Regions from separate parts of the Caballeronia sp. ATUFL_F1_KS4A genome, predicted to be linked through region 2. Evidence: predicted binding sites of a transcription regulator. Region 2 holds the regulator's gene; the other holds the start of a gene.

Region 1 (15,634 bases), on a different contig from region 2:
GCGGCATCTCATGGCGCGGCTGTTCGACCCGCGCCTGGCGATACGCCTCCGGCGACGCGTGATTGGGCTGCGGCTGCGTCGAATGCATCGGCATGCGTTGATCGACGTGCGGCGCATCGTTTGCGCGTTGACGCTGCCACATCGGTTGATACGCCTGCTGCGGCGCGCGCGGCTCGCGCGAAACGGCATGTCCGCGCGATGAATCCCCATGCGCGAAGCGCGGATCGTTCGCGCCGAATTGCGCAGGCTGCGGCGGATGCGCAACGCCGTAGCCATGCGGCTGCGCAGGCTGAGCGGGAACCGGCGCCGGCAACGCGCCGCCCGCGATGACCGACCGCGCCGGTCCATGCGTCGCGACGAGATGCACCTGTTCGTTGCGCGCGCCGTACCCGCCGCGCGGATCGCGATTCTGCTGCACGTACCGGTCATGAAAAGCCGGCGGCGCGACGGGCGCGCGTGTCGCGACCACCGGTCGTCCGAATCCGGCCTGCGGCGGCTGATAACTCGCGCGTCGCCCACCGGGCGCGAAGCTGTCGCGCGTCGGCGCAATGCCCGGCGCGCCCGCGAAGAAGCGCGGATGGCGCCAGCGCGACGGATCGACCGCGTACGGCTGACGTCCGACCGGCTGGCCAAGCACGAACAGGTTCGTCGGCACGGCCGTCAGCCCGCGCGGCGCGTGATAGTTGACGTACGTATTGCGCACATAGACATTGCGGTTCACGCGTTCGAAATAACGCGGACTCCAGCCATCCCGATGCGGACGCCACGCTTCGCCCGGTCCGAGCGGAAACCACGCGACGCCCGCCGCCGCGATGCCGCCGACCGTCAGCGCGACGTTCCAGTCGGGGCCGCCATCGCCATCGCCATCGCCGACGAAACCGACGAGCGCAGGCGAGTACGCGGGCGGCGCGCTGACGTCCATCGGGCCGGGCACCCACGCCCATCGCGATCCGATATACGCCCAGCGGCCATAGTGATACGGCGCGAAGCCCCACGGCGCGTCGTCGATCCATGTCCATCCCCACGGATCCTGCCAGGCCCAATGTCCCTGACGATACGGCGCCCAGTCGGCGGACACGGCGGTCGGCGTCCAGACCGGCCCGTACGACGGATCGTTGCGCCACGTTCCGTTGGCGTCGAGATCCTGATAACCGGGCACGTCGCGCGATACATATCGCGCCGAAATCGAGCGATCTTCGGATGGGTCGCGCCCGGCGGCCCATTGATCGAACGCGTCGGGCGCGGGCGCCGCATTCGCCGATGCCTGCTGCAGATTCGTGCCCTCGAACGTCATCTGCTGCCCGCCCGCGAGTTGCACGGAGCCACCGTCGCCGTACGCGGTCACGCCGCCGCTTCGCACCGTCACGGTCGTCGCGCGGCCATCGGGCGCGACGTCGACGCGCATCTCGCCGGGCGTCGTGATCGCGAGCGCGGTGTTCGGCGTGTCGATCTCGTAGGTCGTGCCGGGCGGGAGTTCGTGCACGCGCGTCGACAGCGTGCCCTGGGCGATCTTGAGTTGCACGGTGTCGTCGTCGAGCGCGAGGACGGACAGCGCCGTCGATGACCCGAGCCGCACCGCCGTCGAACCGATATGCAGTTCGGAGCGCGCGTTCTCGTCGTTCCAGAGTTGATCGCCCGTCGTCAGCGGACGATTGATCTGCGCGTAGGACCAGTCGGATGCGCCCGCTGGCTCGGTCGTCACCGTGCCCGCCATGTAGTTGAGCCGCGCGATGCGTCCGGGCGGATCGCCTTGTCCGGTTTGCGCAAACGCGTTAAGCCCCGATGCCGACAAAAGCACGCACAAAGCGGCGATCCTGATCTTCATTACGTTCTCCGGCGGCCGCGCGTGCGTTCCGTTCGGCGCACTGAGTTCGCGAGACCTGTCGGATCAATGTATCGCCGGCTCCTGTATCCGTACGATGCCGTTTGTAACGGCTCGCAGGCGCGCGTAACAAAGCTTTATCGCGCGGACAGGAAGCCTTCGAAATGCCGATGCCCCGCGGGCGTCACGCGCAGGACGCGGCGTTTCGCCGTGCGCTCGATCCAGCCGTGCGACTCGCACGCGTCGAGAAACGCCGCGCCGAGCGCGCCGCCCAGATGCGGCCGGCGCTCGCTCCAGTCGATGCAGGTGCACGCGAACCGTCGCCGCCGCGCGCGCTGCGCCTTCAGATCGATGCCGAGTTCGGCGAACGCCTGCGCGCCTTCGGGCGTGGCGTCGAGCGCGGCGGGGCCGTGCGCGGCGTCGTGACGATCGGCGGCGGCGAGCCAGTTGCGCGCGATCATCCGCTCGAAGAGCTGCACGGCGAGTTCGCCCGCCAGATGGTCGTAGCAGGTGCGCGCGAAACGCATTTCGACAGGCACGGCGGAAGGCGGCCGTTCCGGCGCGCGCTGCGGCGCGCTCGCCCGCGCGAGATTGGCGAGCGCTTCGATGGCCGCGGCGATATCCGCCGTCGCGATCCGGTAGTACCGATGCCGTCCGCTCACTTCGAGCGCGAGCAGTCCGCCTTCGGTCAGCCGCGCGAGATGCCCGCTTGCCGCCGATGGCGACAGCCCCGCGATCATCGTCAGTTCGCCGGCGGGGCGCGCGGTGCCGTCCATCAGCGACCAGAGCATGGCGGCGCGGCCCGGATCCGCGATCAGCGCGCCGATGCGCGACAGGCCGGGAAAATGGCGCGCGCGGGAATCGGCGTCGTCGAAAGCGGGGTTCATGGCGATTTCCGTATCGGGCGAAGTAGTCGATGCGTCCACTGTAGCGCGATCGCGCAACCGACGTTTCACCGTGCGCCGAAATGTCGATGCGCGAGGCGCGGCGCTAGAATGACCGCTGGCATTTCGAGGCAGCAGGGGAGAGTTCCATGGCCAGATTCATTCTCGCGAGCGCTATAGGCGTTCTCGTGCTCTGCGCGGGCTGCGCGGGCGCGCCGTCGTCGGCGGCGGGCAGCGGCGGCAGCATCACGATGTACGGCACGATCGATCAGGGCATCACCGTCCACGATTGAATATTGCCGACCCTATAATCGGCATTCATTTTCCGCATCAGCCGGGCTTCCCATGAATACGCCGACCTCATCCCCCATTCCAGCCGTCCCGAAAAGCCGTGCGGAAACCACTTTCCGCTTTCTCGCCGAGCCGACTTCGGTGAATTTCGGCGGCAAGGTGCACGGCGGCGCGCTGATGAAATGGATCGACGAAACCGCCTACGCCTGCGCCGCGATGTGGTCCGGGCGCTATGCGGTCACGGTGAGCGTCGGCAACATCCGTTTTCGGCGGCCGATTCTCGTCGGCAATCTGGTCGAGTTGCGCGCGCGCGTCGTGACGACGGGGCGCACCAGCATGCACATCCACATTTCCGTGCATGCGGGCGACCCGAAAGTCGGCGAGCTTCAGCAGACGACCGATTGCCTGATGGTTTTCGTCGCCGTCGATGAAAAAGGCCAGCCGACGCCCGTGCCTGCGTTCGTGCCGGAAACGGAAGAGGAAAAGCGCCTCGCGAAATACGCGATGGACGTGAAGGACGCGCTCGATGCAATCGTCGAGCTGAAGCCGGAAGAGGTGGCAGCGGGGAAGGTGTAACCCGCCGCTCTTCGGGCAAGAACGCGCTTACCTTTTTCCCACCATTTCCTCCGGCTTGACCCATTCATCGAACTGCTGCTCGGTCACGTGACCGAGCGCGAGCGCGGCGGCCTTCAGCGTCGTGCCTTCCTTGTGCGCCTTTTTCGCGATCTGCGCGGCCTTGTCATAGCCGATATGCGGATTCAACGCCGTCACGAGCATCAGCGATTCGTTCAGCAGACTGTCGATGCGCTTCTCGTTCGGCTCGATGCCCACCGCGCAGTTATCGTTGAAGCTCTGCGCGCCGTCCGCGAGCAGGCGGACCGATTGCAGCACGTTGTGCGCGATCATCGGCCGGAACACGTTCAGCTCGAAGTTGCCGCTCGCGCCGCCGAAGTTCACCGCGACATCGTTGCCGAAGACCTGGCAGCAGAGCATCGTGACGGCTTCGGATTGCGTCGGGTTCACCTTGCCCGGCATGATCGAGCTGCCCGGCTCGTTCTCGGGGATCGACAGCTCGCCCAACCCGCAGCGCGGTCCGCTCGCCAGCCAGCGGATGTCGTTGGCGATCTTCATCAGGCTCGCCGCGACCGTCTTCAGCGCGCCGTGCGCGGCGACGAGCGCATCGGCGGCGGCCATCACCTCGAACTTGTTCGGCGCAGTCTCGAACGGCAGGCCGGTGAGCTTGCCGATCGCCTGCGCGACCTTCACCGCGAATTCCGGATGCGCGTTCAGCCCCGTGCCGACCGCCGTGCCGCCCTGCGCGAGCTGATACAGATGCGGCAAAGTCGCCTCGACGTGCTTCATGCTCTGATCGAGCTGCGCGACGTATCCCGAAAACTCCTGCCCGAGCGTGAGCGGCGTCGCGTCCTGCAAGTGCGTACGGCCGATCTTCACGATCTTGTCGAACGCCTTCGCCTTCTTGTCGAGCGTATCGCGCAACGTTTTCAGCGACGGCAGCAGATGCTTCTTGATCGCCACGGCCGCGGCGACGTGCATCGCGGTCGGAAACACGTCGTTCGACGACTGGCCGCGATTCACATCGTCGTTCGGATGCACGAGGCGCTCCTCGCCGCGCGGACCGCCCATGATTTCGCTGGCGCGATTGGCGATCACCTCGTTCAGATTCATGTTGGTCTGCGTGCCCGAGCCGGTTTGCCAGACGGCGAGCGGAAATTCGTCGGGATGCTTGCCGTCGATGATTTCCTCGGCCGCCTGAACGATCGCCTTCGCCTTCTTCGAGTCGAGCACCTTCAGGCCTTCGTTCACTTCCGCGGCGGCGTGCTTGATGATCGCGAGCGCGGTGATCAGCTCGGGCGACTGCTTTTCCGTCGAAATCTTGAAGTTTTGCAGCGAGCGCTGCGTCTGCGCGCCCCAGAGCTTGTCGTTCGGCACGGCGATCTCGCCGAACGTGTCCTTCTCCATCCGTACGTCGTCCTTCGCATCGTGTGACATGGCGTGAGTTTCCTTACGAAGTTGGATCAAAGCTGCTTGTCGACGGGCAGCATCATAAAGAGGCCCGTCATCGCATTGCGATAAAGACCTGCCTCGGGATCGAAATTGTAGGTGACGAGACTGCCGTTTTCCTCGGTGATCCAGACGAGGCCCGACTGCGGCGCGCCCGTGCGCCGAAGCTCCTCCGTCACCGCCGCGCTCGCCAGTTGCACCTGCCAGCTCACCTTCGGCGAAATGCCGTTCTCGAAGAGTTTCGCGGCTTCCTCGGCGATCGGCTTGCTGTGGATCACGAGCGCGAGCTCGGTATTGAGCTTCGCCGAACGCGGATCGAGATTCATCGAGCCGATCACGAGGATACTCCGATCGATCACATAGGCCTTCGCGTGCAGGCTCGCGCGCGACTGCGAGCCGAAGAGACCCGCGCGCGGACTGCTTTCGCCTTCGACCTGAATCGGCTTGAACTCGTACAGTTCGACGCCGTTTTGCAGCATCGGAATGCGATACGGCGCGTAGCCCGCCTGCACGGCGACGGCATCGGTCGCGGCGAGCGAATTCGTCAGCACCGCGACGCGCACGCGGCGCTTCGTCAGACCGGCGAGCGCCTTCACGCCCGCGTCGTGCGGCACGAAGTAGGGCGACAGGATCAGGAATTCGCTCTGCGCGTCCTTCAGCAGAGCGACGAGGCGCTCCATCGGCGGGCTTTTGTAGTCGTCGCTCGGATGCTCGATCTTCGATGGCGAATCGACCCGGAACTCCGTCGGCGCCCACACGAGGCCCATTTCCTCGCGCGCGATCTGCTGCGCGAGCGGCGTCGCATTGAGCGGCTTCGCGTTCAGCGGATCGGCCTGCTCGCGCCAGTGCTTGCGCAAGTCGTCGCGGGTCTTGTCGAGTTCGCGGGCGTCGAACTTCTGCTTGTTGAGCGCGCGCAGCGGGTACGCGAGCGAACTGTTCCAGTAATCGTCGAAGCTCGCGGATATTTCTTGCGTGACCGGACCGGCGGCGAAGACGTCGAGATCGCGAAACTGCAAGGTCGGGCTCGCGCTGAAGTACTCGTCGCCGAGATTGCGGCCGCCGACGATCGCGATCTGGTTGTCCGCGATCATCGCCTTGTTGTGCATGCGGCGCGTGAAGTGACTGAGATTTGTGAAGAAATTCTGCGTGCGCTCGGAGAAGCTGCGTTGCGCGCTGCCGTACGGGTTGAACACGCGAATCTCGATCTTGTCGTGCGAATTGAGCGCCGCCATGATCTGGTCGATGTCCTTGAAGTTCAGATCGTCGACGAGCATGCGCACGCGCACGCCGCGATCCGCCGCATACAGCGCCGCGCCGAGCAGCAGCTTGCCGGTGTTGTCCTCGTTGGCGATGTAGTACTGCATGTCGAGCGTCTTCGTCGCCGCGCGCGCGAGTGCGATGCGCGCCTGCAGCGCGTCGGTGCCGGTCGGCAGCAGGCGCACCGCCGACTCGTCCGGATGCCGTTTCTCGAGCGGCGCGAGGGCGGTCGCGAGGGGCGTCGTTTCCGTCGATGCCAGCGCGTGGCTCTCCGGCCGGTCGAACGCCGTCGCGGGCGGGCGCGTCTCGCAAGCGGCGACGAGCGTCGTCATCGTCACGATGACGGCGATGTTGCGCACGGCGGCGCCGAATGTTCGTGCGCGCGCGTCGCGGCGCGCGATTTGCCGCAATCCCCGGTTTTCCGACACTTCGATTCCCCGTTCTGGTCGCCGCTCGTGAAGCGCTCGGCGACGTTTTCGCGTTTTCGGTCTTCAGCACGAAAGTAGCAAGGAGCGTACTCGCGCCGGATCTCGAAATTATTCTATGGGAAATCGGGAAAGCGCCGAACGTTGCACTGGGCGGTGGCGTACGGACGAAAAAAAGCCCGCTGGCTAGAGCGGGCCTACAACCCCTGTCACAGATGTCTCAAGGAGGAGACGGGTTCATCGTAGCAATGCGCGCCGCGCGGCCCAACCAAGCATTCGTGCTATGCAAATCGGCGCGCGGATCGTGTGCTTATCAGACGTGACCGTGCGGCGCGGCGCTCGCGGCGCCGGCGTCGTCCGGCCGTGGCGTGATGCCGGTTTCGATGAAGCGCCGGCTGATGCGACGGAAGCGCAGCGTCATCAGCACGGCGACGCTCGCGAGCCCGGCCGCGAGGCCCCACCACAGGCCCTTCGCGCCGAGTTCGAAGTGGAACGCGAGCACATAGCCGGTCGGAAAGCCGACGCCCCAGTAGCCGAACGCGGCGGCGAGCATCGGAATGCGCGTGTCCTTCAGGCCGCGCAGGCAGCCGGAGCCGACCGTCTGCATGCCGTCGACGATCTGGAACACCGCCGCGACGCCGAGCAGCGACGCCGCGAGCGCGACGGTATGCGCGTTGGCGGGATCGTCGAGATGCAGATACAGCCCGACGATCGCGCGCGGCACGGCGATCAGCACGAGCCCGGAGCACATCATGAAGCCGACGCCGAGCGCGAGCGCGACGAAGCCCGCGTGACGCGCGGCGACAGGCACGCCCGCGCCGACCCAGTAGCCGACGCGCACGTTCGCCGCCTGGCCGATCGCCAGCGGCACCATGAACGCGACCGACGCGACGTTGAGTGCGATCTGATGCGCGGCGAGCGGCGCTTCGCCGAGCAGGCCGACCATCATGCCGGTGGCGAGAAAGAGCGTCGATTCGACCCCGTAGGTGATCGCGACGGGCCAGCCGATGCTGAACAGTTCGCCCATCAGCGGCAGGCGCGGGCGCGCGCGCGCGACGAAATGCCGGTAGCGCGGCCGCAGATGCAGCACCGCGACGAGCGCGATCGCGATGCCCCATACGGTGATCGTCGTCGCCGCCGCCGAGCCGAGGAAGCCTTCGCGCGGCAGGCCGTACGCGCCGTGGATCAGGCCGTAGTTGAGAAAGCCGTTGACGAACACGCCGCCGATGGAGATCCACAAGAGCCTGCGCGCCGCGCCGATGGCGGGCAGAAACGCGCGCATCATCCCGACGCCGATCAGACTGCCGGGCGTCCCCCAGCGCAGCACCGCGCAGTATTCGCCGACGTTCTTCGCGAGCGTCGCGGGTTCGTGGAACGCGAGCAGGATCGGTTCGGCGTAGCTCAGCAGCACGAACGCGGGCACGGCGAGCAGCAAGGAGAGCACGAACCCGGTCCAGTAGATGCTTGGCACGCGATGATCGGCATTCGCGCCGCGCGCATGCGCCACCGACACGGAAACGGACGTCAGCACGCCCTGCAGGAGCGTCACGACGACGAAAAAGAGATTCGCGCCGAGGCCGCCCGCGGCGAGGGCATCGGGGCCGAGCGAGCCGAGCAGGATGGTGTCGGTGACGCCCATCGCCATCTGCGAGAGCTGCGCGATGGCAAGCGGCGCGGCGAGACGCGCCGTGTCGACGGCGTGACGCGAGAGGCTCGGCGGTCCTTGATGCGCGCGCGCGGCGCGCGTGACTGGCGGTTGCATGTTGATCGGATCGAAACGAAAAGGCCGCAATGAGTGCGGCCGGACTGGAACGCGAGGGGGCAAGGATCGAAGCGCAAACGCGCTGACGGGAACCGACGCTGAAACCAGAACGAAAGAACAGACCGTCAGCTTATTGCGTCGCGTGCGGCATGTCGATGACGCGTTTGCTTATGCCCGGATTTTCGCAATTGCGCGGCGTGTGCGCGCAAATCGCCGCGCGCTTAATCGGGCGCGCGCACGTAAATCGTCTGGCCGTCGAGCTTCACTCGCTGACCCGCGCGGATCTTGCAGGTCTTGCGCAGTTCCACCTGGCCGTCGACGGTGACATCGCCCATGGCGACGCGCGCCTTCGCCGAGCCGCCGCTGTCCGCGAGGCCCATCAGCTTGAGCAGATTGTGGAGTTCGATGAAGTCGCCCGTCAGGGTGAATTGGAGTGGCGGCATGAGGCGGGCATGGCGGGAATGCGGGAAGGGCTCAATGATAAACCACGCCGGGCATGCGCCGTGCTCGACACCGCGGGACTATGCCTCGGCTCCTTATACGTTCGGTTCATTGCCATGTGCAGCGGCGAACCCATCCTGCACACTATCGAGGTCGACGCCGTAAAAACCAGCGCTTTGCTGCTGTTCTCGTCCGCGCTTGCGCCACCGGGTCTTGGACAACGTTAAATCATTGATCGACGCCATCTTGGGGAGCTACGGTTTCTATACCTCTATAGGCGCGCTGACTCAGTTTCTGAAATTCACCCGGTTGGCAGGTCTTGTTAAAAACGGTCCTTCCATTTTTCTTTACGTACAGTCCGCTTGGAAAGCCTTGATACAAGACATAGTCAAAACCACTTTGTCTGAATTTTACATGAGTATATTGCGCGTTCCCTCCAGAAGTATCGCTGATCGCAATACGATGTCTGGGCGAAAGCGGCACATCCGGATACTGCAGATCAAGCTGGTTCACAGTACCGTAACGATATTGGACGTAACCATTATCGGGGGAGATGTTTCCTGACGCACAGATCGATACGATTTTTCTGTCCATTTGACAACTGAAATAAATTTCCTCAAAAGCGTGACAGAGCGTCTGCTCCGTTCGCGCCTCGGCAGATGCAACAACTGGCATCGCTAAAATCGCGAAAACGCAGCAAGAATTCAATGATCGCAGCATTTAGTTGAAATCCCCTCGAATCCAAATCTGTTCAAAGTTCGCCACACGCGCAGCATAGCTGTTGGTATTGCGATTCACAATAGCGGTAATCTCATTTACCTGCATTGCGGTCGTTCCTCGATCGGCAATCGCTGGCAACCCATTTGCCACCCAAAAATACGCGGCGGACCTCGCAGCGTATTTCGGTTGGCACAATAGATCGGGGCTGTCCTCATAATCAACGCGGTCTTCCGGCCATTCGTCCTGATGCGCCTGATTCCAGCGTGTAAAAGATCGGTAATTGGCGCGGCCTGTCAGTTGTTTCATTCCGCGTCCTCGGTATTTCCAACCGTCTCCGCTCTCGAAGTCGCCATTCCCGAGTTCCGCGCGTCCGCCATATGCGCCGTTTGCAATTGCTTCAAAATCAACTTGATTCATCGGCAAGCCGTCCGCTTTGATCGGTCTGTTAGTCTGGTACCCGTGCGTCGTCGCCTGTTGAGGGTTTCTGCGGAAATACGAGAAGCTTGCAACTAGTGCGCTTGCTTTCCAGACGAAACCTTCTTCGACTGTCATCGATTTCCCTGTTTCCTGCATCACCTGAGCGAAGAAATGAGCTCTTCTGGATGGGGTGTCCAAGGCATACACCTCGAGGTGCGCGTTCAACTCGTCGATCAACTCTTGAAGGACATTTGCTTGGGCGAGAGGAAATACGCGTTGCATCATTTCCAGTGTGAATTGGAATTTGGTCCGAAAATTCCCCACCAATCCCACAGGATGCAGATGAAACACATCCGCCTGAGGAAATCCCGGAACCTTCGCCTTCACCTCATCCCACCACACGAGCTTCTCGATACGCTTCTGCTCTTCTTTGTACTGGGGGTTCGGCGTGGCGTTCTCGATTTCCGTGTAGAGCTGTCGCCACTTCTGCGGATTTGTCCACTCGCTTTCATGCTTCACAATCAATCGGGATGCCGCTTGCATCAGCCATGGATAGTGGCCTGACTCACCTGCATAGGCTAAGCACAAGTCGTCTGCAGCACGGCTGCCATCGCCTTGCGGAAACAGCTTTCGGTACACCGCCTGCATCATTGGACTCAACTTGCTCAAGGCCTTCGCATCTGCAGCACCGGTATGACTGGCAAAGTTCACCCACGCCTTGGTCCTCGAGAACATGGTGTGAGCCGGATCTTGTGCCCCGTCGATACAAGCGAAGTCCACCCATTTCTGGGCGAACTCTCGCGTCACAGTTCCGCCCGCGAACTGCTCTTCACGCACCCATCCCTCGATCGCTTGTCCTCGCTGATCCGCGCTGCCAACGCGCCACCAGTTCATCTTTCGTCCGTTGCGATCCGCCGTCGCTTCAGCGTGTCGCTTGTTCGTATCCCGCGCCAGTTCGGCCAGTGACCACCGCTGCACCACGCCCGTCACCGGCGGTTCACTACCCGCCTGCTCCGCGTTGCGATAGAGCTTAGTCCCCTCCGCGATACGCAATAGCGTCGGCTCGGAAGAAAGCCCCAGCCGCTTCCACTCGTCGGGATGCGCGCTGTGCGACGCGACCCACGTCCTGCTTTGCTCAATGAACGATTTGACGCTGTCGTCACAGAACACCTCGATGTGCGCCATTTTCGTGGCGGACGGCGGATTCGCATTCAATGAATCAAAGCGGCCAAGATGGCCTATCAATTCGCCCGCTTTCACGGCGATGCCCTGCGCATTCGCGTCGTCTGCTCCACCGGCCAACAACGTAACCATGACGCGATCGAAGGCATCGTCAGGCAGGATTTCCTGCACCACCGGACCACCGTTCTCGCTACCCAGAAATATCCAACCGCCCACTACTGTGGTGGGCGGAGCATCGCCCACCTGGGCCGCGTACGGTTGCGCACCATGCGCGTCCGTGATCTTGCCCCAGCCATGTTGCCGCTCGCCAATACTCACAGACGCACCTTGGGGCAGAATGCCAAGCGCCGGACTTGCTCCACGGCCCGTCTTCGGAGCGCTGCGGATTCTCAAACCTTGCTGACTAGCATCTGGCGCCTGACCGGTTCGGCTCGGAGCTGCCTTGTCCCGCGCATAGGACGTGACTTTGTACTGAGCAAGCGCAGATAGATACGCCGGTTTGGCCTTGCCCGTATCGCGCTCATACTCCTCGTACGCTTGCAGATGCATGTACAGGCTATAGAAAGTCAGCTTCGTGCCTTTCGGGAACTCCATCGAATGGCGAACCAAAGCGAATCCGGTGCTATAGGGCGCTTGCACGTTTCCGAGTTGGCTCACCGGATAAGTCCGGTCCACCCGGTATGCAATGACGTGGCCATCTGCAATGCATCGCACGCCTTGCTTCAAATCCAGCTTGCTGCCCGCGCCGCTGTCGGTGATGTGGATACCGCCGTGCCAAAAGCCTTTCTTACTCACCAAGAAGGTTCCGCCGGGTTCCTTCTCCGAGAGCAGTTGGTAAATCTCGTGTTCGTCGGTGAACCTGACTGCCGCATCCGTATCCCTCTGCCCCTTCTTCAGGAACGGGAAGGCAAACGACAACTTCTTGACCTTTGTGTCGGGCGGCGTCGCTTGCGGTGCGTTACGAGGGACTGCAGGCGCACTGCGTTGGCCACCTGAAGCGGGCTGGGGTGCAGACGCAGGTTGCGGCGCCGAAGCGGGTCTTGCAGCAGTTGCTGATGTTGCCATCTCGATTCTTATTCAGAAAATCCAAAGGAAATCGGGTTCGCACTGACGTTCAGACCGGGACAGGAACGCGAAGCCTTTCTATCGGCCTGACCGACAGTCAGGTTGCGCCTGCCTCGATTTAAGTGGCAGGACTAATGATTATCATCGTACCGTGCGATAGTTCAATATCGGTGCCATGAACTGTCACCGATTGTCACATCGTTGCCCTGTTGATTGTCTTGTTAGCGTCGGGGCCGTTACCTGCTGTTATGCGGCCCACCGTCTGTTTTTCGCCCGTGGTCGCAACTTGCGCGTCGAGCTTCAACGGATGAAACCCGCTCTGCGGCTGCTGGGAAGAGCGAGATACCGACGATGTGGCCGGGCATGCGCCGTGCTCAGGGATCGCGAGGACCGGTAATCCCCACTCAAGCGCGCTCGTTGGCAAATGTAGCCAGATGAAACCGTCGGTAACAGTGACTGATTTTCGCGAACTTGCCCGATTGACCGCCGGTCCGACCATTTGATCGATGCAGCTTCGGTCATTCTTTCCAATCGACAAAAGTCGCGCGGATCGCTCGTTTCATCGTCGTAAGAGCGCCGCCGACGCCAACTAAAGAGAGGACTAGCTCATGACTCGCGCACGAATCCTTTTGATCGGCTCCGCCATCGCCACGTTCGCCGCTTCGGGCGCTTATGCGCAAACCGCGACCCAGTCCGCACCGGTGCAGACGCAAACGGAAGCGCAAGTGCAGCCGATGCAAGCCCAACAGCCGATGACGCCGCCGCCGCAGAACCTCGTCGCGCCCGCGCCGACCGATCCGCTCGTCGAGCGCCGCAATGCCAATGCGAAGGCGAACGCCGAATACAGCGCGTCGAAGAAGGCGTCGAAGGCCGAATTGAAGGCGCAAACCGAGCAGGCCAAGGCGCAGTACAAGGAAGAGGTGAAGAACGCGAAGATCAATCGCAAGGCGGACAAGGACGCCGCCAAGGCCGAATTGAACGCGACCGAGCCGAACGCACCGAAGGACACCGGCTTGCAGCATTAAGCGGGCGAACCGGGAATCGCCGCGAGCTCGCGTTTGGCGCGGCTCGCGGCATCGAACAAGGGAGAAGACCATGAATCGAAAAACTCATGCACTGCTGGCCGCGCTGATCGCGGGGACGTTCGCGAGCGCGAGCGCGGCATCGTTCGCACAGACGACGTCGGATACGCCGACTGCCGCCGATCAAAAGGCCGCGAAGGAACAGAGCAAGGCCGACAAGAAGGCGGCCGTCGCGCAAGCCAAGGCCGACAAGAAAAAGACCGAGGCGCAATCGGACGCCAATGAAGCCGCCGCCGAAGCGAAGCTCAAGAACGCGAAGAAGGCCGACTGACGCAAATCTTTTGCAGCGATGCGAGCCCGGTTCCGTGCGAGCCGGGCTCGTTGCATTTGGGGCCAAAACCCTTGTCGAGCCAAAGGCTTGCGCGTGCGGGTTGTATGGATATACAGTGTGCGTCACTCATTTCCCGCCGCCTTTCTCCCGTGCTCACGCTCCCCGACACCGCCGACGAATCCACCACGAAACAGGTCGCCGACTATCTCGCGAAGCTCAACGAGGCGCAGCGTCAGGCCGTCGAATTCGGCGTCGACGAACCGGGGCGCGCGGGCGGGCCGCTGCTCGTCATCGCGGGCGCGGGATCGGGCAAGACCAACACGCTCGCGCATCGCGTCGCGCATCTGCTGGTAAAGGGCGCGGATTCGCATCGCATCCTGCTGCTCACGTTTTCGCGCCGCGCGGCGCTCGAAATGACGCGGCGGGTGTCGCGCATCGCAATGAACGCGCTCGGCACGAGAAGCGCAATCGCGCAGGGTTTGTCGTGGTCGGGCACGTTCCATAGCGTCGGCGCGCGGCTGTTGCGCGATTACGCCGATCTCGTCGGGCTCGCGCCGTCGTTCACCATCAACGATCGCGAGGATTCCGCCGATCTCATGAACCTCGTGCGGCACGAGCTCGGTTTGTCGTCGAAGGAAAAGCGCTTTCCCGCCAAATCGACGTGCTTCGCGATCTACTCGCGCGTCGTCAACACCGGCGCGTCCCTGGCGACCGTGCTCGATCAGTCGTATCCGTGGTGCCGCGAGTGGGAAGCGGACCTGAAGCGCCTCTTCGCCGCGTACGTCAGCGCGAAACAGGCGCAAAGCGTGCTCGATTACGACGATCTGCTGCTCTACTGGTCGCATCTCGCGGCGGAGCCGTCGATTGCCGCCGATCTCGCGAGCCGCTTCGATCACGTTCTCGTCGACGAATATCAGGACACGAACCGTCTGCAGGCATCCATTCTTCTCGCGATGAAACCGGACGGGCGCGGCCTTACCGTCGTCGGCGACGATGCGCAATCCATCTACTCGTTTCGCGGCGCGACGGTGCGCAACATCCTCGATTTTCCCGGCCACTTCGATCCGCCCGCCGCGACCGTCACGCTCGACCGCAACTATCGTTCGACCTTGCCGATTCTCGAAGCGTCGAACGCGGTGATCGGCCTCGCGACCGAGCGCTACACGAAGAATCTGTGGACCGACAAGGCATCGGCGCAAAAGCCGCGCGTCGTTGCCGTCGCCGATGAAGCCGATCAGGCGCGCTATGTCGTCGAAAAAGTGCTCGAAGCGCGCGAAGGCGGCATGAAGCTCAAGGCGCAGGCGGTGCTGTTTCGTGCCGCGCATCACAGCGCGGCGCTCGAAATCGAATTGACGCGCCGGAACATTCCGTTCGTGAAGTTCGGCGGACTGAAGTTTCTCGATTCCGTTCATGTCAAGGACGTGCTCGCGGTGTTGCGCTGGGCCGAGAATCCGCGCGATCGCGTCGCGGGCTTTCGCGTCGCGCAGTTGTTGCCGGGCGTCGGACCGGCGATCGCCGGGCGCCTGCTCGACAGCGTGAGCGCGCCGGACGCGGTGGCGTCGAATGCGATCGCCGCGTTTCAGGCGCCCGCGCGCGCGTCGGAGGACTGGCCGCGTTTCGTCGGCCTGATGGCGAAGCTCTGCGGCCGCGACTCCGGCTGGCCCGCCGAGTTCGAAATGATCCGGCGTTGGTACGAGCCGCATCTGGAACGCAATCACGAGGACGCGGCGATCCGCATCGGCGACGTGTTGCAGATGGAAAGCATCGCGGCGACGTATCCCACGCGCGAGCGCTTTCTCACCGAACTGACGCTCGATCCGCCCGACGCGACCAGCGACGAATCCGGCGTGCCGCTGCTCGACGAAGACTATCTGATTCTCTCGACGATCCATTCGGCGAAGGGCCAGGAATGGCGCAACGTGTTCGTGCTGAACGGCGTCGACGGCTGCATTCCGTCCGATCTCGGCACGGGCAGCGACGAAGAACTCGACGA
Region 2 (15,634 bases):
GCGTTCACTTCGCCCTGCAGCCGGTTCGCGGCGCCGAGAAACTCGTAGACGAAGGACGTCTGCGGATGATCGTACACGTCTTGCGGACTGCCCACCTGCTCCACGCGGCCATGATTCATCACGACAATGCGATCCGCCACTTCGAGCGCCTCTTCCTGGTCGTGCGTGACGAAGAGCGTCGAGATATGCAGATCGTCGTGCAGCCGGCGCAGCCAGCTGCGCAGTTCCTTGCGCACTTTGGCGTCGAGCGCGCCGAACGGCTCGTCGAGCAGCAGCACTTTCGGCTCGACGGCAAGCGCCCGCGCCAGCGCAATACGCTGCCGCTGTCCGCCTGACAGTTCCGACGGAAAACGCTCCGCGAGCCAGTCGAGTTGCACGAGCTTCAGCAGCTCATGCACTTTCTCGCGAATTTTCGCTTCGCTCGGACGCTCGCGGCGCGGCTTCACGCGCAAGCCGAACGCGACGTTCTCGAACACGGTCATGTGCCGGAACAGCGCGTAATGCTGGAACACGAAGCCGACCTGACGCTCGCGCGCGCCGACCGCCGCGACGTCTTCGCCGTGCAGCACGACCTGTCCCGCATCGGCGAATTCGAGGCCCGCGATCACGCGCAAGAGCGTGGTCTTGCCGCAGCCCGAAGGCCCGAGCAGCGCGACGAGTTCGCCCGCCGGAAAGTCGAGCGACACGTTGTCGAGCGCGGTGAAATCGCCGAAGCGTTTTTGCAGATTGCGAACGATGATGCTCATGATGTTTATCGGCCTCTCAATTCTGTGCGGTGGCTTTTGCGGCGGTCAATGCTTGCGTCATGCGGCGCTCCGCGAGAAGTTTCAGCGCGAGCGTCACGAGCGCGAGCAGCGCCAGCAGCGACGCCACCGCGAACGCAGCCGAGAAGTTGTATTCGTTGTAGAGTATTTCGACGTGCAGCGGCATCGTGTCCGTCTGCCCGCGGATGTGCCCGGACACCACCGACACCGCGCCGAACTCGCCCATCGCGCGCGCGTTGCAGAGAATCACGCCGTAGAGCAGGCCCCACTTCACATTGGGCAGCGTCACGCGCCGGAAGATCTGCCATCCCGAGGCGCCGAGCACGTGCGCCGCTTCCTCTTCGTCGTTGCCTTGCGCCTGCATCAGCGGAATCAGTTCGCGCGCGACGAACGGAAACGTGACGAAGATCGTCGCGAGCACGATGCCCGGCACCGCGAAGATGATCTGCACGTCGTGCGCGGCGAGCCACGGGCCGAACCATCCTTGCGCGCCGAACATCAGCACATAGACGAGACCCGAGATGACCGGCGACACCGAGAACGGCAAGTCGATGAGCGTCGTCAGGAGCGCCTTGCCGCGAAACTCGAACTTCGCGATCGCCCACGACGCCGCCAGTCCGAAGACGACATTCAGCGGCACGGCGATCGCGGCGGTGATCAGCGTGAGCTTGATCGCGGACCACGCGTCGGGATCCTTCAGCGACTCGAAGTAATAGTCGATGCCCTTGGCGAACGCCTGCACGAACACCGCGACGAGCGGCACGACGAGAAAGAACGCGAGAAACGCGAGTGCGATACCGGTCAGGAGCCATCGCACGGCGCGCGGCTCGGTGACGGGATTGAGGCCGTGCGCGTCGCGCTGTGTCGTCGTCTGCAATGGAAGCACCTTGCTCATGCCGTTTCTCCCGCTGCCAGGGAGACGTTGACCGGCGCCGCGCCCGTCTTGCTCGTGCGGCGCTGCAGCCACCATTGCAGCGTGTTGATCAACAGAAGCATGAGGAACGACACGCACAGCATCACGACGGCGAGCGCGGTCGCGCCGGCATAGTCGTACTGTTCGAGCTTCGTGATGATGAGCAGCGACGTGATCTCTGACTTCATCGGCACGTTGCCCGCGATGAAAATCACCGAGCCGTATTCGCCCAACGCGCGCGCGAACGCGAGTGCGAAGCCCGTCAGCAGCGCCGGAAAGAGCGACGGCAGCACGACGCGCCGGAACGTGAGCCAGCGCGTCGCGCCGAGGCACGCGGCGGCTTCTTCCTGCTCGCGCTCGAAGTCTTCGAGCACGGGCTGCACGGTACGCACGACGAACGGCAGGCCGATGAACGTCAGCGCGACGAGCACGCCGAGCGGCGTGAACGCGACCTTGATGCCGAGCGGCGCGAGATATTGCCCGATCCAGCCATTGCCCGCGTAGACCGCGGCGAGCGAAATGCCGGCGACCGACGTCGGTAGCGCGAACGGCAGATCGACCATCGCATCGACGATGCGCTTGAACGGGAACGTGTAGCGCACGAGCACCCACGCGACGAGAAAACCGAACACCGCGTTGATGAGCGCGCCGCCGAGCGCCGCGCCGAACGTCAGCCGATACGATGCGAGCACGCGCGGCGACGTCACCGCGCGCACGAACTGCGCCCAGTCGAGCGTCGCCGTCTTAGCGAAGGTGGCGGCAAGCGGAATCAGCACCACGAGGCTCAGATAAGCCACCGTGATGCCGAGTGTCAGGCCGAAACCGGGTAGCGCGCTCGGTTTCCTGAATGTGAGAGTCGTCATCCTTGAATCATCCATTTTGCGCGCGGGGTGGGCGCGCGTTGCTGCTTCGGGCGCGCGGCGTCTTGAACGCGCCGCGTCGCCGGTTGACGCTTATTGCGGCTGATAGATCGAATCGAACACGCCGCCATCCGCGAAATGCGTCTTCTGCGCCTTGGTCCAGCCGCCGAAGGTGTCGTCGATGGTATAGAGCTTCAGCTTCGGAAACTGCTTCGTCAGATCGGCGGGCACCTTGTCCGAACGCGGCCGATAGAAATTGCGCGCGGCGATCTGCTGCCCTTCGTCGCTATACAGATACTTGAGATACGCTTCGGCGAGCTTGCGCGTGCCGTGTTTGTCGACGACCTTGTCGACCACCGCGACCGGCGGCTCCGCCAGAATGCTCACCGACGGCACGACGATCTCGAACTTGTCCGGACCGAATTCCTTCAGGGACAGGAACGCCTCGTTTTCCCACGCGATGAGCACGTCGCCCTGACCGCGCTGCACGAAGCTCGTCGTCGCGCCGCGCGCGCCGGAATCCAGCACGCCGGCGTTCTTGTAGAGCTTCGTCACGAACTCCTTGGCGGTCTGCTCGTTGCCGCCCGGCTTGTGCTGCGCGTACGCCCACGCCGCGAGGTAGTTCCAGCGCGCGCCGCCGGATGTCTTCGGATTCGGCGTGACGATCGACACGCCCGGCTTCGTCAGATCGTCCCAGTCCTTGATGTGCTTCGGATTGCCCTTGCGCACGAGAAACACGATCGTCGACGTGTACGGCGATGCGTTGTCCGGCAGGCGCTTCTGCCAGTCCGCGCCGACGAGTCCCTTGCCCGCGAGCGCGTCGATGTCATAAGCGAGCGCGAGCGTAACGACGTCCGCCTGCAGTCCGTCGATGACCGCGCGCGCCTGGCCGCCCGACCCGCCATGCGACTGCTTGAAGGTTACGGTCTCGCCCGTCTCCGCCTTCCACTTTTTCGCGAAAGCCTGATTGAAGTCCTGATACAGCTCGCGAGTCGGGTCGTAGGAAACGTTCAGAAACGACGTATCCGCCTGCGCCGGCGCCGTCATGATCAAACCCGCCGCGCCAAGCGTCGCCGCAGCAAGAAGCCGTCGCAATCCCGTGTTGATGCTTTGCATTCCCCGTTCTCCGTCTTATCGAATTGACGGAATCAGTCTAACGAGGCCTCTATATGATTGAAAATAATCGTTATTCACTTTTTTATACGTAAAACTGCTAAGAACGATATTCCTGGATGGAAGAAGCGCCGGCGGGCGCGATCCGACGGTGCGGAGGCTTCGTGGCCGCGAACTTAAAGTAAAGCTTGAAAAGCGCCAAATACTGTATAAAAATACAGTCACCTGTCCATTCATACAGTGCATCAGGGGCTCGAGCCAGTGACCAAAACATCAAAACTTACCGCGCGGCAGCAGCAGGTGTTCGAACTCATCCAGCGCGCGATCGACCGCACGGGCTTTCCGCCCACGCGCGCCGAGATCGCGGCGGAGCTCGGCTTCAGTTCGGCCAATTCCGCCGAGGAGCACCTCAGGGCGCTGGCCCGCAAGGGCGTCATCGAGCTGGCGGCGGGTTCGTCGCGCGGCATTCGGCTGCTCGGCGATGCATCTCGCATCGATCGGTCCGAGGAGCTGCCGCATCAGTTCACGCTGCCGCATCAGAGCATCATGCAATTGTCTCTGCCGCTCGTCGGCCGGGTCGCGGCGGGGAGTCCTATCCTCGCGCAAGAGCACATCTCGCAGCACTATGCGTGCGACCCCGCGCTCTTTTCCAGCAAGCCGGACTATCTGTTGAAGGTGCGCGGCCTCTCGATGCGCGACGCAGGCATTCTCGACGGCGATCTTCTCGCCGTGCAAAAGCGCAACGAAGCGAAAGACGGACAGATCGTCGTCGCGCGTCTTGGCGACGACGTCACGGTCAAGCGCTGGAAACGGCGCGCGGACGGCGTCGAACTCATCGCCGAAAACCCCGAGTATGAAAACATCTTCGTGCGCGCCGGCAGCGGCGATTTCGCGCTTGAAGGCATTGCCGTCGGGCTGATCCGCTCCGGCGAATTCTGATGTTGGCCCGCGAACGGGCAAGGCACGAAAGTCGAAGCACATTACTTTCGCACCGAGACACGAAATGTCTCATTGACATCGCAAGATAGCCTCACCAACCGCTTTCGACACCTGATTCAGGCGTCTCACAACACAACAAGCATGACGGCCACCGCGCGCGGTGCGCCGCGGTGCGTCCTATCGTCTGGAGAGTCATCATGGAACGTTTTGCCCGTCTGCTGCCCTTCCGTCAATTCGGCCGCCTGCGCCATCTGCGCACGCTGATCGCCTGCGGCATGCCGCGCGCCGAAGCCACGCCCGATCTCTTCAACGAAATGCCCGCGTTGCCGTCCCGTCAGCCGGCCTTCGCTCGCGTTTCCCTCAACAGCACGGTGCACGCCGAGGCCGAGCAGCGCGCGCCAGTGCGCGTGTATCGCGGGCAATCGCGCGTGATTATGGTGGGCAAGATCGACGAGGTTTCGCGCATGATCGACCGCTGCATCGCCGAGGAAAATGCCGGGCTGGCCGGCGGAATCCTCGCCTGAATGGAACGCCATCGCACGCACGACGTGAATTCACGGGATTTAACCGGCGCCCGCGCGGTCAATCGGTAATTCACGTTTTGCAAGAGGCTTGGCCCAAGCATGTCCCGCACTACCCGTTCTATTGTCGTTACGCTCGTCGTCCTGGTTATCGTCGCGGCGCTCGGTTTCGTTTACGCATCGCCTTACATCGCACTCGATCGCGTGAAGCGCGCGGCCGATGCGCGCGACGCGCAAACCGTCAACGAATACGTCGATTTTCCGGCGCTGCGCGCGAGCCTCAAGGACCAGATCGCGGCGCTGCTCACGCGTCGCGTGGATATTCAAAAGAGCGGGAATCCGCTCGCGATCATCGGTGCGATGATCGGCGCGGCGCTCGTCGGTCCGCTGGTGGATTCGTATGCCACACCGGACGGCGTCGCGGCGATTCTGAACGGCATCCCGCCGCGCGGCGATCCGGGCGAGCGTCCGCCGCAAGCTGGCGACGGCGCACCAGCGAATGCGGGGAATGCGCCCGCGTCCGGCGTCACGGCCGCACGGCAGCCGCCGAAAGAACCACCGCAGACGACGGCGGGTTATCGAAGCCTGAACACGTTCGTCGTCACGTATCAACACGGCGCCGGCGATGCGCGCTACTCCGCGATCTTCCACCGCAACGGGCTCGTGTCGTGGAAGCTCGTCGCGGTCGATCTCAACGGTTGACGCGTCAAGCGTCGCGGTTCACGCTTCGCACCGCATCACGCCCCGGCTTCGGCCTTGACGGGCTTCGCCGCGTACGCCGCTTCGTCTTCCGCTTCGGCCGATTCACCGGCCTGACAGACGGCAACCAGGATGCTGCACTTCACGCGATCCAGCAGCGGCGTGTTGCCCGCGCCCATCCACCAGCGCGCGAGGCCGCTGCGGCAGCGATGCCCGACGACGACGAGATCGACCTGAAGGCTGTCGGCGAGCGCCGCGATTTCGTCGATCGGATGGCCGAACGCGAAATGTCCCTGTGCCTGAAGGCCACGCTCGCGCAGCCATTCGACGCCCTCTTGCAGGATGTCGCGCGCGGCCTCTTCGAAGCGTCCGCAGGCCATGTCGGTTAGCAGTCCGGCGCTCTGCGCGATGCTCGAGCGCATATCCACCACCGCGAGCACATGCGTCTCCGCATTCAGGTCGAGCGCGAGATTGGCGCCCTGACGCAGTGCCTTGCGGCCTTCTCTGGAGCCGTCGTAGCACAGCAGGATTTTTCGGTAGCTCTCCATCTTGACCTCCCTGGCCAACGTGCCGTTGAGCGCGACTTGCCCGCGGCGTTGATTCATCATCGTGCGTCGTCCCATGGGAGACAACGCTGGAAAACGCTTACCGGCGCGAACACGCTAGCTCGCACCGTGCCAGAACCACAAAAACGTCGACGGACAAGCCTCTGGCACTTTCGGCCGGAACCGGTTCGACGCGCCCCGCACGGGTTTGACACGCCCGCGCAGCATGCGGTTGCACGCCAAGCGCCGCCTTGGTGCAATGGATTACACTAGCCCGCTGGATTTCCCTCATCCGGCTTTCCCTGCGCACAGATGCATGACTGATCAATCTTTGCAACAAAGCGCTACACGCGACGCCGATGGAAACCGCGCACCCGCCATCGAATTCAGCGAAGTAAGGAAGCACTACGGCGAGCGCACGGTCGTCGACGGCCTGTCGTTCGATGTGCGGCCCGGCGAATGCTTCGGACTGCTCGGACCGAACGGCGCGGGCAAGACGACGACGCTCAAGATGCTGCTCGGCATCACTTCGCCCGATAGCGGCGCGATCCGTCTCGTCGGCGAGCCGGTGCCCGCGCGCGCCCGATTCGCCCGCGAGCGCGTGGGCGTCGTGCCGCAGTTCGACAATCTCGATCCCGATTTCACTGTCCGCGAAAATCTGACGGTGTTCGGCCGCTACTTCGGCCTGACGGGCGCGCGCATGGATGCGCTCGTACCGTCGCTCCTGGAGTTCGCGCGGCTGGAGAGCAAGGCCGATGCGCGCGTCGGCGAGTTGTCGGGCGGCATGAAGCGGCGTCTCACGCTCGCGCGCGCGCTCGTCAACGATCCCGATGTGCTCGTGATGGACGAACCGACCACCGGGCTCGATCCGCAAGCGCGGCATCTGATCTGGGAGCGTCTGCGCTCGCTGCTTGCGCGCGGCAAGACCATCCTGCTGACGACGCATTTCATGGAAGAAGCCGAGCGTCTCTGCGATCGCCTGTGCGTGATCGAGGAGGGCCGCAAGATCGCCGAAGGACGGCCGCGCGAGCTGATCGAATCGGTGATCGGCTCGGACGTGATCGAAATCTACGGACCCGATCCGCAAGCGCTCGCCGCCGAGCTTGCGCCGCTCGTCGCGCGCATGGAAGTGAGCGGCGAGACGCTCTTTTGCTACGTCGACGATCCGCAGCCCGTGCATGCGCGCGTGAAGGGCCGCGCGGACGTGCGCTATCTGCATCGTCCGGCGAATCTCGAAGATGTTTTCCTGCGTCTCACCGGACGTGAGATGGTGGACTGAGCCAATGGATACGCTCGAACGATCCCGCATCGACAAACAGCGCGAGCCGAAGCGCGCACAAAACCTCACGCCGCTTTCCAGCGCGTTGCCCGCGAACGCCACGCACTGGATGTCCGTGTGGCGGCGCAACTATCTCGTCTGGAAGAAACTCGCGATCGCCTCGATGATCGGCAATCTCGCCGATCCGATGATCTACCTCTTCGGCCTCGGCCTCGGTCTGGGCCTGATGGTCGGGCACGTCGACGGCGTGTCGTATATCGCGTTCCTCGCGGCGGGCACGGCGGCGTCGAGCGTGATGATGTCCGCGAGCTTCGAATCGATGTACTCGGGCTTCTCGCGCATGCACGTTCAGCGCACCTGGGAAGCGATCATGCACACGCCGCTCACGCTCGGCGATATCGTGCTTGGCGAGATCGTCTGGGCCGCGAGCAAGTCGGTGCTGTCGGGCGTGGCGATCATGATCGTCGCGGGCGCGCTCGGCTATGCGAGCTTTCCGTCGATGCTGATCGCGTTGCCGGTCATCGTGCTGACAGGACTCGCGTTCGCCAGCACGGCGATGGTCGTCACCGCGCTCGCGCCGAGCTACGACTTCTTCATGTTCTATCAGACGCTCGCGCTCACGCCGATGCTCCTGCTCTCCGGCGTCTTCTTTCCCATCGCGCAACTGCCCGCGATCGCGCAACACGTCACGCAGGTCTTGCCGCTGTATCACGCTGTGGAGCTGATCCGTCCGGCGATGCTCGGCCGCCCGTTCGACGGCTTCGCGCTGCATGCGCTCGTGCTCTGCGCGTATGCGGTCGTGCCGTTCTTCCTGTGCGCGTGGCTTTTCAGGCGGCGCATGATGAAATGAAAAACGGCGATGGACTTCGAAAGCCGATCGCCGTTTTGACATCGCCGAAAAGGAAAGCGCGCTACTTCACCGGAAACTCGTGATGCCCGCCGAAGCCGAAGCGCATCGCGGACAACATGCGTTCCGGGAACGATTCGGCATCGCGCGAACGGAACCGCGTGTACAGCGCCGCCGACAGCACTTGCGCCGGCACCGCTTCCTCGATTGCCGCTTCGATCGTCCATCGTCCTTCGCCGCTGTCCGCGACTTCGGTGGAATAGCGGTCGAGCGAGCCGTCGCCCGCGAGCGCGCCCGCGGTCAAATCGAGCAGCCACGACGACACCACGCTGCCGCGACGCCACACTTCCGCGATATCGGCGAGATCGAGCGAGTAACGCTCGTTCTCCGGCAGTTCCGTCGAGTCCTTGCGCTCGAGCACGTGAAAGCCTTCGGCATAGGCCTGCATCAGTCCGTATTCGATGCCGTTGTGCACCATCTTGACGAAATGCCCCGACCCGACCGGCCCGCAGTGCATGTAGCCGTTCTCGACGCGCGCATCGCGTCCTTCGCGGCCCGGCGTCGCGGGAATGTCGCCGCGTCCCGGCGCGAGCGTCGCGAGAATCGGATCGATGCGGCGCACGACCGGCTCGTCGCCGCCGATCATCATGCAGTAGCCGCGCGTCAGGCCCCACACGCCGCCCGACGTGCCGACGTCGACGTAATGGATGCCCTGCTCGCGCAACTGCGCGGCGCGGCGGATATCGTCCTTGTAGAAGCTGTTGCCGCCGTCGATGATCACGTCGTCCGCGCCGAGGATCTTGTGCAGATCGTTGAGCGTGTCTTCGGTGATTTTCCCCGCCGGCAGCATCAGCCAGACGACGCGCGGCGCGGTCAGTTTCGCGACGAGATCGCCGAGATCCTTCGCGCCCGTCGCGCCTTCGCTCGCGAGCGCTTCGGTGGCCTCCGGATTGTGGTCGTACACGACGCACGTATGTCCGCCGCGCATGAGCCGCCGCCCGATGTTGCCGCCCATGCGCCCCAGTCCCACGATGCCGATCTGCATGATGGTCACTCCTTCCCGTTGGATTTCACGCGTTCGATCTGCTTCTTCGCGGCGTCGTAGACCGCTTCGGGCGTGAAGCCGAACTTCGTCTTCAGCGCCTTCAATGGCGCGGATGCGCCGAACGTGTGCATGACGATCTGCGATCCGAGGCGGCCGACGTAGCGGTCCCAGCCGAGCGTCGCGGCTTGCTCGACGCACACGCGCGCATGCACGTCCGGCGGCAGCACCGATTCCTTGTACGCGAGATCCTGCTTCTCGAAGATGTCCCACGACGGCATCGACACGACGCGCGCCGCGACGCCTTCGCTTGTCAGCTTCTCGTACGCCTCGACGCAAAGCGACACTTCGCTGCCCGTCGCGAGCAGCAGCACCTCGGGCTTCTTGCCGCCTTCGGTATCGGCAAGCACGTAGGCGCCGCGCTTCACGCCTTCGGCGGACGCGTATTTCTTGCGGTCGAACGTCGGCAGCGGCTGGCGCGTCAGCACGATGCACGACGGCTCCTTCGGATGCGTCAGCGCGACGCGCCACGCTTCTGCGACTTCGTTCGCGTCGGCGGGACGCAGCGTGCACAGGCCCGGCACGCCGCGCAGCGAGGCGAGCTGCTCGATCGGCTGATGCGTCGGACCGTCTTCGCCGACGCCGATCGAATCGTGCGTGAACACGTAGATCACCGGCACTTCCATGATCGCGGACAGGCGGATCGGCGGCTTCATGTAGTCGCTGAAAATCAGGAACGTCGATCCGTAGGGACGCAAGCCCGCCAGCGCGAGGCCGTTGCAGACCGCGCCCATGCCGTGCTCGCGAATGCCGAAGTGCAGATTGCGTCCGCCGTAGCTGTCGTGCTCGAAGCTGCCCGCGCCTTCGAACTTCAGATTCGTCTTCGTCGATGGTGACAGGTCTGCCGCGCCGCCGATCAGCCAAGGCACGCGCGGCGCAATCGCATTCAGCACCTTGCCGGACGAATCGCGCGTCGCGAGGCCCTTGGCGTCCGCCTCGAAGGTCGGGATGTCCGCGTCCCAGTTGTCGGGAAGCTTGCCTTCGAGCATCTGCCACGCTTCTTTCGCGAGTTCCGGATTGGCCTTCTCGTAGGCGTCGAAGCGCTGCTTCCACTCGGCGTGCAGCTTCTTGCCGCGCGCGCCCATGCCGTCGGCGAAGTGCTGCATGACGCCGTCGGGCACGTAGAACTGCTTGTCCTCCGGCCAGCCGTAGAACTTCTTCGCGAGCTTGACCTCTTCCTCCCCGAGCGCCTCGCCGTGCGCGCTCGCGGTGTTCTGCTTGTTCGGCGCGCCCCAGCCGATGATGCTTTTCACGACGATCAGCGTCGGCTTGTCGGTGTGCGACTTCGCCTTGTTGATGGCCGCTTCGAGCGCGTCCGCGTCGTTGGCGTCGTCGACGTGCAGCGTGTGCCAGTTGTAGCCGTGAAAGCGCGCTTCCACGTCGTCGCTGTAGGCGAGCTCCGTATGGCCTTCGATGGTGATGGTGTTGCTGTCGTAGATCCAGATGAGATTCGACAGCCGCAGATGCCCCGCGAGCGACGCCGCTTCGTGCGACACGCCTTCCATCATGTCGCCGTCGCCGCACAGCGCGTAGACGCGGTAATCGAAGAGCTTGTCGTCGCCCTTGTTGAAGCGGCTCTCCTTCCAGCGCGCGGCCATCGCCATGCCCACGCTGTTGCCGAGGCCCTGCCCGAGCGGTCCGGTCGTCGTCTCGACGCCCGTCGTCATGCGGTATTCCGGATGGCCCGGCGTCTTGCTGTCGAGCTGGCGGAACTGCTTGATATCGTCGATCGAGACGGCGGGCTTGCCGGTCGGCTTGCCGTCGCCGTCGAACTCCTTCACGCCGGCAAGATGCAACAGCGAGTACAGCAGCATCGACGCATGCCCGACCGACAGCACGAAGCGGTCGCGATTCGGCCATAGCGGCGCGTCGGGATCGTAACGAAGATGGTTCTGCCACAGATGGAATGCGACCGGCGCGAGCGCCATCGGCGTGCCGGGGTGGCCGGAATTGGCCTTCTGCACGGCGTCCATCGAGAGCGTGCGGATGGTGTCGATCGTGAGGCGATCGAGATCTTTGGCCTGAGGTGTTGCTTGAGACATGAGCGACGACTCCTTTGCGAAGAGCGCGCTGTGGCGAGGGGCGCCGCAGCGGGCAACCAGGACCATCGAGCAAGTGCAGTGCCTTACGAAAAGCACCGCACCGCGAATGACACGGGAGCGCGCCGCGAATCCTCGGGTGCGGGATTCGGGCGGCGTTGCGGCAGAGTACGGGCCAAAAATTAGGCCGGTATTACAGAGCGATAAACGACGGGCACGCGAACGTCAATGCTGACACATTCGCGGCAAAGGCATGCAATTCTTCGCCAAATGCTTGAGCCGGCGAAGGAAATCAGGGCGCCGGATTCGGCTGACGCTCGTGCAGCGCGTCGATTTCGGCCAGGATTTCGTCCGACAGTTCGATGTTCACGCTACCGATGTTCTCCTTCAACTGCGGCATCGACGTCGCGCCGATCAGCGTGCTCGTCGTGAACGGGCGCGTGTTGACGAACGCGAGCGCGAGTTGCGTCGGCGTGAGTCCGTGGCGTTTCGCCAGTTCGACGTACGACGTGATCGCGGCGATCGCCTGCGGCTTGCTGTAGCGCTGGAAACGCTCGAATAGCGTGATTCGTGCGCCCGCCGGACGCGCCCCGCCCTCGTACTTGCCCGACAGCCAGCCGAACGCGAGCGGCGAATACGCGAGCAGCCCGACGCCTTCCTTGTGCGTGAACTCCGACAGCCCGAGCTCGTAAGTGCGATTCACGAGGCTGTACGGATTCTGAATGCTGACGATTTTCGGCAGCCCCGCCTTTTCGGCCGCGCGCAGGAATTGCGCGACACCCCACGGCGTTTCGTTCGACACGCCCACATGACGGATCTTGCCCGCCTTCACGAGATCGGCGAGCGCCGCGAGCGTTTCCTCGATCGGCACCGTGTATTCATCGTCGATATAGGGATAGCTGGATCGGCCGAACGTCATCGTGCTGCGGTCGGGCCAATGCAGCTGATACAGATCGACGTAATCCGTTTGCAGGCGCTTCAGGCTGCCGTCGATGGCTTCGTTCAGATTCTTGCGATCGAACTGGTTGCCCGCGCCGCGGATATGCCGCGGATTGTGCGGCTGGCGCGCGGGCCCGGCGATTTTCGTCGCGAGGACGATATCGGCGCGCTTCGCCGGATGCTTCGCGAGCCACGTACCGATGTATTCCTCCGTGCGGCCCTGCGTCTCGGGGCGCGGCGGCACCGGATACATCTCGGCGGCGTCGATGAGATTCACGCCTTGGGCGAGCGCGTAATCGATCTGCTCGTGCGCTTCGCTTTCGGTGTTCTGCTCGCCCCAGGTCATGGTGCCGAGCCCGATCAGGCTGACGTCGATACCCGAATCGCCGAGTTTCCGAAACTTCATTGCTCATTCCTCTTGTTGACGAGTTGTTTGCGCGCTGTGGGGAGACCGTAGGCGCTTTGTCGGACAGGCTGCCTGGCTGATTTTCCGGCAATCGCAAAACCTACCATAGGCGCGAAAGCTCTGCTCTCGCGGCTAGAATGGCAAGCTTCCAACCCGTCAGGCAGGAGCACGCAACCGATGCCGTTAGCACGCGATCGCGAGACAAAAGGCTCGTCGCTCATCGTCATGCTCGTCGCGGCGACCTTCTTCATGGAGAACCTCGACGGCACGATCATCGCCACCGCCTTGCCGCAGATGGCGCGCTCGTTCAACGTGCATCCCGCCGACATGAGCCTCGGCATCACGGCGTATCTGCTGACGCTCGCCGTGTTCATCCCGATTTCCGGCTGGGCCGCCGACCGCTTCGGCCTGCGCACCGTGTTCGCGAGCGCGATCGCGGTGTTCACGGCCGCGTCCGTGCTGTGCGCGACGACCTCGACGTTGCCCGCGTTCGCCGCCGCGCGCGTGCTGCAGGGCATCGGCGGCGCGATGATGGTGCCCGTCGGGCGCCTGGCCGTCTTGCGCGCGACGCCCAAGGAGGGCCTGATGCGCGCCATCGCGATCATCACGTGGCCGGGTCTCGTCGCGCCGGTGATCGGCCCGCCGCTCGGCGGCTTCATCACGACGTATTCTTCGTGGCGCTGGATCTTCTATCTCAACGTGCCCCTCGGGCTGATCGGCTTGCTGCTGACGCTGCGCTACATCGGCAACGAACGCGAGGATGCGACGCGGCGCTTCGACTTGCCGGGCTTCGCGCTGTGCGGCATCGCGTGCACGACGCTGCTCTACGCGATGGAACTGATCGGACGCAGCGACGTGGACTGGCGCTTCGTCGGCGCGCTGGTGGCGGTAGGCGTCGTCGCGGGCATCGCGTCGTGGCGGCATCTGCGGCGCGCGGCGCATCCGGTCGTGGATCTGTCGGCGCTGAAGGTGAAGACCTTCGCCGTGGCGATGGGCGGCGGCTCGCTCTTTCGGATCGCGATCAGCGCCGCGCCGTTCCTGCTGCCGCTGATGTTCCAGGTCGGCTTCGGCATGAACGCGTTCGATTCGGGCCTGCTCACGCTCGCGGTGTTCGCGGGCAATCTGTCGATGAAGCTCGTCACGACGCCCGTGATGCGTCGGTTCGGCTTCCGGCCGGTGCTGATCGTAAACGGCGTGCTCGCCGCGCTCTCGCTTGCCGCGATGAGCCTGCTGACGCCCTCGACGCCCACGTTCGTGATCGTCGCCGTGCTGTTCGCGAGCGGCCTGTCGCGTTCGCTGCAGTTCACGGCGCTCAACACGCTTTCCTTCGCCGACGTGCCGAAAGCGCAGATGAGCGGCGCGTCGGCGCTATCGAGCACGCTCTTCCAGATGACGATGGGCATCGGCGTGGCGGCCGGCGCAATCGCGCTGCGCATCGGCGAATGGATCCACGGCCACGATGCCCATTCCATCGGACCGGAGGATTTCAGCGTCGCGTTTCTGATCGTCGGGTTCGTGGGGCTCGTCGGCGTCGTCGATCTGTTCGGGCTCGCGAAGGACGCCGGCGCGCTCGTTTCCGGGCATCGCAAGCCGAAGGCGTGAAGGTTTTATGACGGAAAGGCTCAAGCCTTCGCCGCGCCTGCCGTAATCCGCGGTATGAACTCGCACACGCTCGACGCCCTCTCCGCCCTGACCGAAACGGTTGCCGTCCTCCGCCACGCGCGCGGCCTGAAGAATCCGCACGATTTCCCCGACGGCACGCCCGAGCGGCAACTCACCGCCGACGCCTTCGCCGAAGATTTTCTCCGCGCCCTCGATGCCGAGCCGAGCATCGGCGCGTGGTGGCGCATCTGATCGAAGCGTCACCACGGCAAGGTCGCGGCATCTATTACCGACGTCCGCGCGATCCGATTCCCCGAATCGGCAAATTCTGAGTCAAGTCTTCCTATTTGGCGAAACGTTTGCGCGCGGCTATCAAGTCGCGCCCGTGCGCGCCGACAACTCGCATATCGCCATGACCCAATCAGGAGATGCCAGTGAAGTGGGCAGCGTCACTTTTTGCCATCGCCGTCGCGCTCGTCGTGACCGGCTGCGCGCCGATGCCGGCCGCCAATACGGCTCAGATCGAAAAACCGGCGGCTTCCGCCGAGATCATCCGCTTCGAGATTCCCGCTGACGCGCTCGGCGCCCGCGACCCGCAACTCACCGCGATCCTCGCCAAAGCGGGCGCGCTCGCAGCCGCCCAAAAGCAGCCGACGACCATCCTCGTCACCGCGCTCGCGCAGGACTTTCCCTATCTCAATCAGGCGATCTGGAAAGGCATTCCCGCGCGACATGCGGTCAAGCTCAGTCTCGAAAACCTGACCGCCGGCGCGCGCCAGCCGTACAGCGTGTCCATCAAGCCGACGCAGGGAGGCTGACGCGATGCGCCCATTTCTCATCCTCGCGACTGCGCTGTTTTCGATGCACGCCGCCGCCGGTCCGTTCGACGTGAGCGCGCCCGCGTCCGTGCAAACGCTCGCGGCGCTCGGACCTGCCGCGCAGAAGGTCTATCCGCCGCTGCCGACGCTCGCAATGCTTCCGCCTTCCAGCGGCGAAGAAGACGATGCGCCTGCCAAATCCGCGAGCAAGAAAGCGAAGAAAACGCGCCGCGTCGCCGATTGCAAAT

What was found. Region 2 encodes LexA, which represses DNA repair genes until DNA is damaged. Its sites were predicted from a motif close to ACTGTATNNNNATACAGT; they were not measured.
Region 1: the regulator LexA is predicted to act here: its motif matches at 13,741-13,758, upstream of NCS03_RS10325 (ATP-dependent helicase).

The regions. Positions count from the first base shown of each region.
Region 1 covers NZ_JALQEB010000011.1:90,387-106,020, reverse strand. Annotated here, with positions in the region: gene NCS03_RS10385 (DUF6600 domain-containing protein) at 1-1,825, opposite strand, end outside; gene NCS03_RS10380 (ArsR/SmtB family transcription factor) at 1,960-2,709, opposite strand; gene NCS03_RS10375 (hypothetical protein) at 2,856-2,999, shown strand; gene NCS03_RS10370 (acyl-CoA thioesterase) at 3,052-3,573, shown strand; gene fumC (class II fumarate hydratase) at 3,601-5,007, opposite strand; gene NCS03_RS10360 (phospholipase D family protein) at 5,034-6,608, opposite strand; gene NCS03_RS10355 (MATE family efflux transporter) at 7,015-8,463, opposite strand; gene NCS03_RS10350 (RNA-binding S4 domain-containing protein) at 8,685-8,906, opposite strand; gene NCS03_RS10345 (hypothetical protein) at 9,133-9,579, opposite strand; gene NCS03_RS10340 (glycoside hydrolase family 19 protein) at 9,625-12,288, opposite strand; gene NCS03_RS10335 (hypothetical protein) at 12,897-13,313, shown strand; gene NCS03_RS10330 (hypothetical protein) at 13,384-13,641, shown strand; gene NCS03_RS10325 (ATP-dependent helicase) at 13,791-15,634, shown strand, end outside.
Region 2 covers NZ_JALQEB010000004.1:11,470-27,103, reverse strand. Annotated here, with positions in the region: gene NCS03_RS06935 (sulfate/molybdate ABC transporter ATP-binding protein) at 1-746, opposite strand, end outside; gene cysW (sulfate ABC transporter permease subunit CysW) at 763-1,659, opposite strand; gene cysT (sulfate ABC transporter permease subunit CysT) at 1,656-2,540, opposite strand; gene NCS03_RS06920 (sulfate ABC transporter substrate-binding protein) at 2,631-3,653, opposite strand; gene lexA (transcriptional repressor LexA) at 3,912-4,589, shown strand; gene NCS03_RS06910 (hypothetical protein) at 4,787-5,113, shown strand; gene NCS03_RS06905 (DUF2939 domain-containing protein) at 5,213-5,812, shown strand; gene NCS03_RS06900 (universal stress protein) at 5,848-6,357, opposite strand; gene nodI (nodulation factor ABC transporter ATP-binding protein NodI) at 6,671-7,633, shown strand; gene NCS03_RS06890 (ABC transporter permease) at 7,638-8,483, shown strand; gene gnd (phosphogluconate dehydrogenase (NAD(+)-dependent, decarboxylating)) at 8,545-9,525, opposite strand; gene tkt (transketolase) at 9,531-11,624, opposite strand; gene NCS03_RS06875 (NADP(H)-dependent aldo-keto reductase) at 11,914-12,966, opposite strand; gene NCS03_RS06870 (MFS transporter) at 13,144-14,568, shown strand; gene NCS03_RS06865 (hypothetical protein) at 14,623-14,820, shown strand; gene NCS03_RS06860 (hypothetical protein) at 14,997-15,386, shown strand; gene NCS03_RS06855 (hypothetical protein) at 15,391-15,634, shown strand, end outside.